Regions from separate parts of the Methylophaga sp. UBA5088 genome, predicted to be linked through region 1. Evidence: riboswitches for the same ligand, from Rfam matches in the RefSeq annotation. Region 1 holds a riboswitch; each other region holds the start of a gene.

Region 1 (4,239 bases):
ACCGTTATTCACCTATCTGATTCTTATCGGCCTAACTTTTGTCATCAAATCCGCTTCCGCTAACACTATCAATGCTGTCACCAGCTTTGGCATTTTGGCTGATGTCGTCAAAAACGTAGGTGGCAAGCATGTAAAAGTGACCAGTATTGTGCCACCTAATGGTGACCCACACAGCTACGAGCCCTCCCCAGGTGATGTAAAGTTAATCAAATCCGCAGACGTCATCTTTTTAAGTGGCATGGGTTTAGAGAACTGGTTTCAACGTTTAGCGAAAGCCGCCGGCACCAGCACAGCTCCGATTGCTGTTTCAAAAGGTATTGAGACCTATTCTGTAACAGCCGGCTATGGCCAGTTCAGAACGGATCCACACGTATGGAATGATGTCGATAATGTTCAGGTTTGGGTTAATAATATTGAAGCGGCCTTGATTGAAGTCAGACCAGATCTGACAAATGAAATACAACAGGCTGCTCAAGCGTACAGGGAAAAACTGACGGCACTGGATGCCAATATCCACGCAAAGCTGACAAGCCTGCCCACTGACAAACGTGACATTTTAACCAGCCATGACGCATTTAGTTATTACACAAAAGCCTATGGCGTCAGGTTTTTGTCTCCCCAGGGCGTATCCACAGAAACCGAAGCCTCAGCTGCTACCATCGCTAAACTCATCGATCAGATTAAACAGCTTGGCGTAACACGTTATTTTCTTGAAAACTCTAATAACACCCGTTTGATCAAGCAGATTGCTAACGCCACCGGGGCAAAACCAGGCGGCAGACTCTATCCCGAGTCGTTATCTGAAGAAAATGGCCCGGCTGCAACCTATATAAAACTAATGCAATACAACACACAACAAATCGTCACGGCCCTTTCCGAATAACGCCGAGATACCCAGGCTATTTATCTTCAGATAGTCTGGGTAGTGGCTCCTTAAACCGTTACACATGGTTTATATGCATAACTATTCTCAGAGAAAATCAGTCGGGACAAGGGCAAAACTGGCTCCGCTTAGTTGAGTTTCGACATCAATTCACGAACCTCTTCAGCACGTAATGGCCGCACCAGACGATCCACTTCTTGACCATTGTCTAGCAGTATCAATGTCGGCCAGAGTTTGACCCTAAACCCACGGCCCAGTCGCTTGCCCTTGCCATCATAGATTTTGATATGACGCAGCTCCGTATGTTCATTGATCACTTCGTTGATCGCTGCACGTGCTGCCTGACAATGACCACACCAGGGCGCACCAAACTCAAGTAATACCTTACCCGGCAATTCGCTGGTTTGATCAAAGGTCAATGTTTCCTGTAGATATCCTGAGTCGGCATCAGCTTGATCGATGTTCATATAATTAACTCTATGGGTAAATGACAATCTCTTTACTCAAACGCCGAAAGACTCTTCTCTCAGCCACAAAAAAAAAGGTTCATTTGCCATATCATCTTGCCATAAGTTTCTTTCAGGCAATAAAAAAGCCGTAATGAACTTAATCATTACGGCTTTAATCGGTTTAACAGTCTGGGTATTAAGCGACTGTTTTTTGAGCTCTACGACGTAAGCCCATGAAACCTAATAATGCAGGCGCAAACAAGAATGCTGCAGCAGGAATAGGCACTGCAGATACATTTAATGACATACCACCGATGTTGTCACCGTAGTTACTATCATTGATGAAGAACTGAACTGTGGCATCAGATAACAGTGTAAATGTTGCACCAAGTGCGTTCAGCAGCGCTAAATCTGCTGTCTCATATCTACCAGTATCGCTAGTGATGATATGAGTAGTGCCAGACGGTGTAGTGAATGAGTAGTTGTTGACCCAGCCTTTTGAACAACCAGTGCCATCAGCACTACAACCTTGCACTTTACCCCAAGCATTCCACGCTGTGTATGTGTCATCTTTAAATGGGCTTATTGAATAAGTACCTGCTTTCAGGTTGAGTTCAACAGCATTCGAAGAAGTGTTTGTTTTTGCATCAAGATGGACAGTTGCTGCGTTAGCAGTCAACGGCGCCATAATTAACAACCCGAGTGCGATTAATAAGTTTTTGCTAAATAACTTCATTACATAAGCCTTTGTTATTCTGCAACCCAGCCATCTTTATTCACTACTTATAAAGACCTGAAGCTTTCCGTGCTTGGCTCACACCAAGGTTGGCTTTATTAAGAAATTAATTTACTACAGCTACAGGGTAAATCGCTTTTATAGCTCAATCAATTGTACATTGGTACTAGAAGGCCTATATAAAAGTGGGTTTTGGCGATTTCTAGCATTAAGACTTCCCCACTCACATCAATCTGAACAGGCAAAGCTGGTTAGGAATACAACTATGTATCAAGTAGATAAATCAAACTCAGCGCGAAAATAACGTAACAAGCTAAAGTGAAAAATGACCAAACCAGAGAGCGAGTAGCCCTGACTTTTCCCCACCATAAGCTAGGTTCTCAATAAAGATCGCTTCTTGCATGCACTTGGCAATAAAGTGCATCGCCACCACAGCAAACAGAAACTGAATCAACGCTGGCACCCAACTCAAAACAGTCGCGCTTATCACTATTACTATTCATTATTCTCACGTGGATGTAGCTCAGACTCTATCCACTGCGCGACTTCTTGTTTGTCTTTTCGTTTTACCATCTGCCTAGTATTGATGTCTTTTGGATAAACGCAAGTGCCTGTATTGTGCTTCAACACAAATGCGCGTTTCGCCCCAACAGGGTGTTTACTTGGCGCATGAATTACTGCGGATCTTAACTCGAGACATTCAACGTCTTCCAGTGAAGCGTTTAAACCTATTTCATTTTGAGTCTTTTCAATAATGTCTCGAAATGTTCCTAAAATCAGATAACTACCATTTAGCAACGGCCCTTGACGCAAGGTTTGCTGCACATTTTGCTCCGTAACATTAATGCGCTCAAACTCGGTCACAGCAAGCTTATGCTCCTCCCCGGACGTCATTTTTATCACGGCTTGTACACACACCACATGAACAGGCCGCTCCCCCATATTCACCAACATACACAGCGCATCGGGGTTCTCATTTTGAGCATGGTGAAAAAGAAGATAGGGCCGATTATTACGGCGATATTGACTAAGAATTAACTGTAAATAGACAAGCCAGATAATGGCCATAACAGCAGAGCTGACGGGGCCAACATACTCCATAGGTTCTCCTCCTCCGTGGGAAATTAATGTTTAGAGGGGTACTGACTAAGAACTCAGTGATGAGTTTCATTTAGTAAATTGATGAAGTGTGTGAGTGAGAAATCTATAGAAAGAAATCAAGTTTGCTGACACCTTGAACATGCATAGCCGTTGCCGTGAGCATGAACTCTCCGTCCAAAGCTCCCCATATCTTCTCCCCTTTCCAGCCTCGCCAGTTGTCTGCCATATCCCGAAACAGAAGACTTGGCGGGCCGACAAAATAGGTTGTTGTATTGACTTCACCTATAAATGGAGCGCCAGTAACAGAGGCAACAAAGTTTGAGCCCTCCTCGTTGCCACCAACGATCCTCAAGGAGAGGGTTGTGGCGTCATCACATGACTTGATTTCTATCGTTTCCATAGACCATTAACGCCAACAGCACGCGCGGCTGCGAAATGGAGGCGAAGCCGCAATGTAGTAGACGTCGCCGTGACTGTGATTGTTAGGCTCAATTACCGGTTTTGCGCCGATGATTAATCGACAAAACCGAAATAGTGGCCAACACCCAGAACGGTTTCCACAAATTTCTTGGCTGTAGCACGATCCATAATCACAGATTTGCCATCGACATTCAGATAAATACTATCCTCGTCATAGAATGAAGAGCGGCCAAACTCAATATCCATTTTTTCTTTCCCGCCCTGACATTTTACCGTTTCTTCAAAAACATGGTTGTCGCTATAACTCAAACCCTTCTTGTAAAGTGACGACTTTTGATCGTCAGATATGAACGTTGGGCTTCTGGCCTAACGCCAGCATCAGCCGGCGCGCTATTCGCGCGCGCGGCTGAATGCCATCGTTAGGCGATTGATCGTGTGTTGATTCTTTGCCTGGAAAAATAATTTCAACCAGACCCCTTTAATTCTTTAATTGCAGGGTGCGAAACGCCGCTTCGATGAATAACGCCTGGTTGAGAAACGGATTTTTACTGAATAGGTCGCCGGATGTCACTCGATCAATCAGTGACTGGCGCGGATTGCTAGTGTCTGTATTGGGTAAGTTAGCTGATGATTGGGGAATAAACTTGCCT
Region 2 (4,239 bases), on a different contig from region 1:
TTATTCCATAAGAGCTTCTTTCAGTCGAGCGAGATGTAGAAAAACCAATGAAAGGGTTTTCAGTATCAAGATCATTCAAGTCTTGGTAACGACTGATTCTATATCCCATCCGTAATCGAGACTCTGAATTCTCTAGATTTCTTGATAGTGATAATGTCGGGTTAATTTTTAGACTGAAGTCACCTTTTTTGTCTTCCCTTAATAGTTCATTATCATCGTATTTAAACTGTGGGTCAGCTTCAAAATCAATTCCCCACTCTGCAGCATTTACAGAGCTGGCGAACAAAATAGCAACTGTCAGTGATAGCTTTGTTTTCATCAACTTCACAGTTATGTTGAACTAAGGAATTATCATGACATCACCACTCTCAAGTGTGATGTTTGTTTTGAGTTGTTTGCCTTTTTTAATTTCAGCGTATTTGACTGGGAGCACTTTTTGGCTCTCTCCATCTCTCCTGAGCACAATAATGTTATTCTCTTCGGCATAGGGTGATAATCCACCGGCTAAACTCAATGCCTGCATAGCATCTAGTGGTTGATTCATAACAAACGACCCTGGATTAAGTACTTTCCCCAAAATATGTACTCTATTACCTTCAACACTTGTCACGGATACTGTAACAACTGGGTCAGCTAAATATTCACCAAGCTTTTTAGTTAATTCTGCCTCTACATTGGCAACTGTTTTATCTTTAGCCACTATTTCGCCTGCAAGTGGGAAAGTCACCACTCCATCAGGAAGAACAACTGCTTGCTTTTGCAGAGCTTCTTCGTTCCATACTGAGATATCTAAAATATCTCCAGAGTTTAGTAGATAACGTTCTTCTTCAGCTAATACTGCTGTAGAAAAAGATAATAATAAAGAAAACATTAAGATCAAGCGTTTAGACATTGAAGAAAATCCTTATCTATAATTGACATTCAAAATTGATATTAACACTCTATTTTTCAAAAAAAAAGGGAGCATTCGCTCCCTCCAAAAATATCTTAGTTAACCTACTGTTAACTTAAGTATTATTATGCAGCCACTGCGTTCTTTCTTCTAAGCCCTAAAAAGCCTAATAAAGCAGGAGCAAACAAGAATAATGCTGCTGGCACAGGTACTTCTGACACAGAAACATCATACTTGAATACATCACGGCTAGCGTTAAGAATATCTACAGCATAATTTACACCAGCTTCTAAAAACATAACAAACGAGTAATCACCAGTTATGTCAATAAGTGTTGTATAGACTGGGTAATCAGCTTCAGCTGTAAATCCGAGTTGAGCATTGGTAAAATTCGACTCTGGATTAAATGACCATTCAATTTTTACGTAAGTGTCTTCAGAACTACTTAGATTGAAAAATGACTTCCACGTATCACTAGGACCTGTCCCTTCAGTCACAAAACCACCACCTAAGACAGTTTGTCCACTGGAGATACTGACATCTTGTGTCGCATTCGATGCGCCCGCCACGTCAAAAGATAAAGTCGCTGCATTAACACCAACAGAGAACATTAGAGCTACTAAAAATAGCATCGCTTTTTTCATAATAAACTTCCTTATGCATAAGTTAAAACAAGCAATGCAGCCCAGCCATCTTCAGCGTCAAAGATCTGTGGCTTTCCGACCCCGCCTCACGACGAGTTTGGCTTTAATTAATTATCAAATTTGAGTTTGATAATTACCTATCTGACTTTTTCAGATGGTTCCATGTTAAGGGTCTAGTTCAGAGTCTGTCTATTGTACCTTGGTACAATGTTTACATATATTTACGTAGTCGACCTAGACTTCGTCACTAACAATAACATCAGCCAATAAAAAGGGAGCTTAAGCTCCCTTTTTATTTTCTGTTTTGCTTTTACTTATGCGGCAACAGCAGCTTTTCTACGAAGACCCAAAAAGCCCAATAGAGCTGGAGCAAACAAGAATAACGCTGCTGGAACAGGTACAGCTGAAACACCAAATGACATATTACCCAAAGCAGGTTGAATATCAAATGTTACAGCGTAAAAACCTTCTGCAAGGTTTAACATTGTCGTGAAATCAGGCGCAACGGCGAAAACCATAGTTCCGATTGTAAGTGTACCAGCTACAAACTTGCTAGATGGAGAAAAGTCAAAATCAATAGCAGACAATCCGCCATCGATAACTTCAAGTGTGAAAGACGTTGTAGTATCACCAAATGATGTACTTACTGCACTTGAACCATTATCGAAAATGGTAGCACTGTCTGAAGTTGTTAAGTTGTATGTCGCCGCGTTGGCAGCAACAGAAAACATCATAGCTACGATAAATAGCATCGCTTTTTTCATAATAAACTTCCTTATGCATAGGTTGAAAAAACAAGCAATGCAACCCAGCCATCTTTATATTTAAAGATCTGTGGCTTTCCGACCCCGCCTCACAGCGAGTTTGGCTTTAATTACACAACATCTAACCTGCTGACATTGTGTAAGACCATTTGTATATGATCTTGCTACAAAGCCATCACCGTTGATGTCTATTGTTCTGATTTCTACTGAAAATAATCACGATAACGAGTGTTATCTAGCACCCAAGATTGATGCATCTATTTCAGTAGTATTTCTATGATACCGTGTCTCAGGACAGGCAACAAGTTTATTTTCCTAAGTAAAATTACTAATAAGCTGAGTCGAGATTTCAATAGGCATTTTTACCTACAAACCCCTTAAATATCGTTAAGAAAATAATTTCTATATCCAGAAGTAATGACCAGTTCTGTATATATTTTAGATCGTAATGCACACGACCTTGCATTTTGTCCAAGGTATCAGTTTCCCCCCTAAAGCCATTTATCTGGGCTAAGCCCGTAATACCTGGTTTGACTTTATGTCTCAACATATACCCTTGAATCTGAGCACGGTATTGTTCGTTATGCGCTACAGCATGGGGTCGTGGTCCTACAATCGACATACTTCCGCCCAATGAATTAAAGAATTGGGGTAACTCATCCAGTGATGTTCTTCTCAAAAAGCCACCAAATGGTGTGATACGGCTATCATTTTTTTGTGCTTGTGTGACGGTGTCTCCATCCTCTGTTACCGTCATCGTACGGAATTTCCATACCTTAATTTTTTCACCGTCCATGCCGTAGCGTGTTTGCTTGAAAAACACGGGGCCCTTCGATGTCAATTTAACCCCTGCGGCAATCACCATCATAGGAAGAGCGATCATCGTCAGGATAAGACTACTTAGGATAATATCTTCCAGCCGTTTAAGGATACTATCGATACCAGCAAAAGGGGTTTCATAGACTGAAATGGCGGTGATTCCCTGGTAATCGACCCATCGAGAATTAAGCAAGTTAAATGTGAATAAGTCAGGAACAAGATATACAGAAGCCGTACTATCGGCTAATAGCTCAGTAATGTGTCTGATTCTATGCTCAGCAGACATAGCCAAGGTGATGTAAACAGTATCAACCTTCCCTGCCTTACAATCTTCAATGAGTTGATTGAAATCACCTGCTTTCTTATTTGTTACGACCAGATTAGGTTCTGTTTCTACCCGTTTTTGTGAACGGTCATCATAGTATCCAACCAGCCTAAATCCAGACCAATCCATTTCGTTAAATGCGCTTTCTAACCGTTTACCTAACATTGTCTCACCGACAATAGCCACATTTCTGGTATTGACACCACGAGCTCTAAGAATAGCCAATGATGTTCTTACAATGGCATGCCAGGAAATTAACTCTATAGGTGTCAGTAAAAACCACAAAAAGACAAAGCTATCAAGATAGGTGCCTGAATGAATAAAGAAGATATCAATCATGACCAGAATAAAAACACTGGTAAACCATGAAAACATGACGGCAGAGACTTCTTCCCTTAACGCCGTACCCCGCCACGAACGATAGGCATCTTGCGACTCAGCAAAAAAATTAAATAATACAATAGCGAACAAAAGACTCCATATGTAAAGTACATCCCAAGTCGCTTGGAAAATGTCGAATAAAGCTAAAAACGTTAGCAGGATAATACCGCTATCAATCAGTCTTGATATGGCATTAATTTTTGCGTCGTATTGTCTGATCCTGCCCTGAGCCATCTGTGCTAATTTATCCTATCGTTTTTTAGTCTTTTGATTATAAGTATAAATGACTTTGTATTAGTTGATATTGCTACTGTAATAGTCCTCAACAGTAGAAATTAGTCTTGCAAGCTCGGCTTCTTGTAATAAGTTTATGCCTGCTGCTGCTTTTCTGCCGCCACCTGTGTCGAACTGACC
Region 3 (4,239 bases), on a different contig from region 1:
ATACGGACATTTCAAAGCGAAAGTATCATTAGATGTCATGGATGAGTTGGCAAAACGGCCGGATGGTAAGTTAATCCTAGTAACTGCTATTAGTCCGACTCCTGCTGGTGAGGGAAAAACGACAACCACGATCGGCCTGAGTGATGCGCTAAACCGAATTGGTAAGAAATCCATTGTCTGTGTACGCGAACCTTCTATGGGGCCATGCTTTGGTTTGAAAGGCGGGGCTGCGGGTGGCGGTTATGCTCAGGTTGTACCCATGGAGGATATCAATCTTCACTTCACTGGCGATCTGCATGCAATAGCTTCTGCCCACAATTTATTATCAGCGATGATTGATAATCATATCCATCATGGAAATGCATTACAGTTGGATGCAAGACGTATTGTCTGGCAGCGAGTTATGGATATGAATGACCGTGCATTGCGGGATATCGTGGTGGGTATGGGTGGTCCTGCCAATGGTTATTTGCGTGAAGAGCGCTTTGATATTGTTGTTGCTTCGGAAGTTATGGCTATCTTTTGCCTAGCTAATTCTTTGCCTGAGCTGAAGCAACGCTTGGGAGATATCCTGATCGGCTATTCCGTTGATGGGACACCAAGATATGCTCGAGAAATCATGGCCCACGGTGCTATGGCTGCATTACTAAAAGAAGCGATAAAACCCAATCTTGTGCAGACCTTAGAAAATAATCCAGCCTTTGTTCATGGTGGTCCATTTGCGAACATAGCGCATGGCTGTAATTCAGTTATCTCAACCAAAATGGCACTTAAGCTGAGTGATTATGTGGTCACTGAGGCGGGCTTTGGAGCGGATTTAGGTGCTGAGAAATTTATTGATATTAAGTGTCGCAAAGCTGGGATTAAGCCAGATATGGCTGTTGTTGTCGCCACAGTAAAAGCCTTGAAATATCACGGTGGTCTGGAACTGAAAGAGCTTGGCGAAGAAAACCTCGATGCGTTAAAGGTGGGACTGGCTAATTTAAAACGGCATTTAAGCAACTTACAAAATGAGTTTGGTCTACGCTGTGTTGTTGCCATCAATCACTTTGTTAATGATAGCGATGCAGAAATAGAACTAATTACAACGGCTGTAAAAGAAATGGGAGCTGAAGCCATTCTTGCTCGTCATTGGGCACAAGGTGGGGCCGGTGCCGAAACACTGGCGGAACGTGTTGTCGAAATACTGGATAGCCCTGCTGAGCCTTGTCGTCTGTTATATCCTGATAGTTTACCGCTATGGGACAAAATTAATCAGGTTGCTAAACGTCTATATGGCAGTGGTGAAGTCGTTGCTGATAAAAAAGTGATGGATAAGATCGCTATGTTGAACGAGCAGCACGGGGATATTCCAGTTTGTATGGCAAAAACACCGTATTCTTTTAGCAGTGACCCGAGCTTACGTGGCACGGCTGAGAATCATACGCTGACAATTCGTGATGTTCGTCTGTCAAACGGTGCTGGTTTTCTGGTTGTACTTTGTGGGGATGTGATGACTATGCCTGGATTACCTAAGCACCCAGCTGCTGAACGTATTGATATTGATGATAATGGCTCAATAGTCGGGCTGTTTTGATATAAAAAAGCTCAAATATTAAGGGTGTTAAGCAAAAAAGCCGTAGAAGTTTATCACTACGGCTTTTTTCTTTTATGTGCTTAAATTTTTTAAGCCTGAGTATTCACCTTGCGGCGCAAACCAAGAAAACCTAACAACGCTGGAGCAAACATCCATAAGGCAGCAGGTACAGGCACTGCTGATGGCGTTTGGATATAACTAGCAAAGCCAGTTTCTTCAAAGTTAATTTCATGTGAAAGTGATGCATAAATGAATAATGCATTATCAAGCAGAATATCAGCAGAAGGTAATGTTGATATAGGGCCAGTGAAAAAGTCTTTATCAAACATCATCAGGCCAGACAGAGAAAAACTTTCTGTGAATTCAGACACCGGAAAAAGAGTGCTAGTTGTAAATAGAATCGCATCACCTGTGATATCAGGATTAAGACCTTTATTCACCATCGATGTAACGATATCTGTATTGAATGCATCAAGGTTTGCAATAGTATTATCTAATATACTGAGAGCAAACTGGCTGCCATCAAACAAAGTGGGGGCAGCTGTACCTGAGAGAACGTAATTTGATGATACGTATGTACTCACTGTGCCTGTGCTTGGAAGAGCATATGATGAGTAAAGGGTCGCTGATGCTAGGTCTGTATCGTAAGACCATGTAGCTGGTGCAGACTGGCCGAGCAATGAACTTAGGTCGCCATTAGCTGTTTGCCATGAACCATTAGTTGATAAGCTTGTTGCAGCTATAGCAGCGTTAGTTAAACCAGTAAATAAAGCCAGTGCGATAAAAACTATTTTTTTCATGTGTTCTTTCCTTAGATATTATTGCAGTACAGCCACCTTAGTATCATAAGGTCTGTAACTTTCCGTCCTTGGTTCACACCGAGTTTGGCTTTGGTTAAAGTGTTTCCAGAAAAAATAGTACCAAACAGATAATAATAAATAAAACGAAATTGTTAATTTTGTTCTCGATGTTTTTTTATTAAATCGTATGCTAACTGAATTTCTTTCGCTTGCTCTGTGGCAACGGCAATCATATCTTCTGGAACGCCTTGTCCCATGAGTTTATCCGGATGATATTGGCTCATCAGTTTTCGATAAGCACGTTTAATTTCTTGATTAGAACTCTTTTCAGTCACCCCAAGCGCTTTATAAGCATCGGCCAATTCATCAGAATAAGAGCGCTGCGGACCGGAAGAGTATTGCTGCTGATGACCTCTTGCGAAACTTGCCTGGCTCATCACCATATCCAGAATACGGTTAAACTCGGCCCGGTTATATCCTAACTGAGCAGAGACTTGTTCCAGAATATCTTTTTCTTGTGGATCAAGCTTACCATCGGCTAAGGCCATGACTATCAGGTAAACCAGTAAGACTTGTTTTAGATTAAACGTATTACCACAATGTTGTTTGAAATGATTCATTGTGTCTGTAATATCAAAGTCGGGTTCTGCGCCTCGCTTAAATTGGCGGATGGCTTCTTGTCGATGCTCACCCGACATCCCCATTTTTTTGATAAAGGCTTCCACGTGATCGATTTCAATCTGGCTGATTCGACCATCTGCCTTCGCTAGTTTCCCCATCAAAACAAACACAGTTTCAAGAAAAACTGTTTGACGGGTTTGACTTGTAAATGGATTAGCACCGCCCAGACCATACGCTCGTATACGGTCAGCAAAACCACCAAACAGTAAGCCAATCAGTGCGCCAAAAATTCCTAAAATGAGTAATCCTACACTCATCGTACTGAGTAATATAAAGCCTAGAATAAGGCCAATCCACTTAAACATAACAATTAACTTTTGTTTGAAATACTAAAATAAATAAGACCGAGCCCCCATAGCCCAAATACCCAGCTCAGTACTGGTAACCCTGCAAACATAGTTGTCGAGTAACCATCGAGACCGGTGATAACGGCAGCGCCTACCAAAAATGCAGCGCCAGAGGTAGCAGCAGCACTACGATAACTGGCTTTTTTGATTTCTTTACGCAGCTGTTGAATATCATGTGATGCTAAATTAACGTTCAGCTGACCATCTTGGGCTCTCTTAGTCAGGTCATATAATAGACGCGGCATCTCGGGTAAGGTTTCAGCCCAATGAGGAGCTTCTTGCTTTAGTGTTCTTAACGCTGCTTGCCAGCCCATTTTTTCCTTCATCCATGATTCTAAAATGGGTTTGGCTGTTTTCCATAGATCCAGATCTGGATAGAGGTCACGGCCCAAGCCTTCAATATTCAGTAAGGTTTTTTGTAGCAGCACCAACTGTGGTTGTACTTCCATATTAAAACGACGCGCTGTTTGGAAAAGTCTCAGCAGCAGTTGTCCGAAAGAAATTTCTTTTAAAGGACGAGCGAATATGGGTTCACAAACACTTCTTATGGCTGCTTCAAACTCATCAAGTCGAGTCTCAGCCGGCACCCAGCCTGATTGCACATGTAACTCGGCAACCCGGCGATAGTCATGATTGAAAAAGGCAAGGAAATTTTCAGCTAAATAACGCTGATCATCTGGAGATAATGTCCCCATGATGCCAAAATCAACAGCAACATAACGTGGATTTGCCGGATCATGACTATCCACCATGATATTACCGGGATGCATGTCCGCATGGAAAAAACTATGCTTGAATACTTGGGTGAAAAAGATTTCGACCCCCATTTCTGCCA

Evidence for each region. Region 1 has a riboswitch for cyclic di-GMP ahead of B4K20_RS08540 (hypothetical protein). Riboswitches for the same ligand answer to the same signal wherever they lie in the genome.
Region 2: it holds a riboswitch for cyclic di-GMP, as region 1 does, so the genes downstream of both, B4K20_RS03900 (hypothetical protein) here and B4K20_RS08540 (hypothetical protein) in region 1, are expected to answer to the same signal.
Region 3: it holds a riboswitch for cyclic di-GMP, as region 1 does, so the genes downstream of both, B4K20_RS15950 (hypothetical protein) here and B4K20_RS08540 (hypothetical protein) in region 1, are expected to answer to the same signal.

The regions. Positions count from the first base shown of each region.
Region 1 covers NZ_DIAC01000067.1:1,828-6,066, forward strand. Annotated here, with positions in the region: gene B4K20_RS08530 (metal ABC transporter solute-binding protein, Zn/Mn family) at 1-883, shown strand, start outside; gene B4K20_RS08535 (thioredoxin family protein) at 1,012-1,350, opposite strand; gene B4K20_RS08540 (hypothetical protein) at 1,529-2,068, opposite strand; cyclic di-GMP riboswitch class I at 2,086-2,172, opposite strand; gene B4K20_RS08545 (hypothetical protein) at 2,382-2,558, opposite strand; gene B4K20_RS08550 (hypothetical protein) at 2,564-3,169, opposite strand; gene B4K20_RS08555 (DUF6228 family protein) at 3,273-3,569, opposite strand; gene B4K20_RS08560 (hypothetical protein) at 3,683-3,898, opposite strand; gene B4K20_RS08565 (hypothetical protein) at 4,068-4,239, opposite strand, start outside.
Region 2 covers NZ_DIAC01000030.1:1,694-5,932, reverse strand. Annotated here, with positions in the region: gene B4K20_RS03915 (hypothetical protein) at 1-319, opposite strand, end outside; gene B4K20_RS03910 (polysaccharide biosynthesis/export family protein) at 341-892, opposite strand; gene B4K20_RS03905 (hypothetical protein) at 1,018-1,536, opposite strand; cyclic di-GMP riboswitch class I at 1,569-1,648, opposite strand; gene B4K20_RS03900 (hypothetical protein) at 1,851-2,300, opposite strand; cyclic di-GMP riboswitch class I at 2,336-2,415, opposite strand; gene B4K20_RS03895 (undecaprenyl-phosphate glucose phosphotransferase) at 2,650-4,059, opposite strand; gene B4K20_RS03890 (DHH family phosphoesterase) at 4,120-4,239, opposite strand, start outside.
Region 3 covers NZ_DIAC01000129.1:26,248-30,486, forward strand. Annotated here, with positions in the region: gene B4K20_RS15945 (formate--tetrahydrofolate ligase) at 1-1,576, shown strand, start outside; gene B4K20_RS15950 (hypothetical protein) at 1,666-2,376, opposite strand; cyclic di-GMP riboswitch class I at 2,396-2,475, opposite strand; gene djlA (co-chaperone DjlA) at 2,529-3,362, opposite strand; gene ubiB (ubiquinone biosynthesis regulatory protein kinase UbiB) at 3,368-4,239, opposite strand, start outside.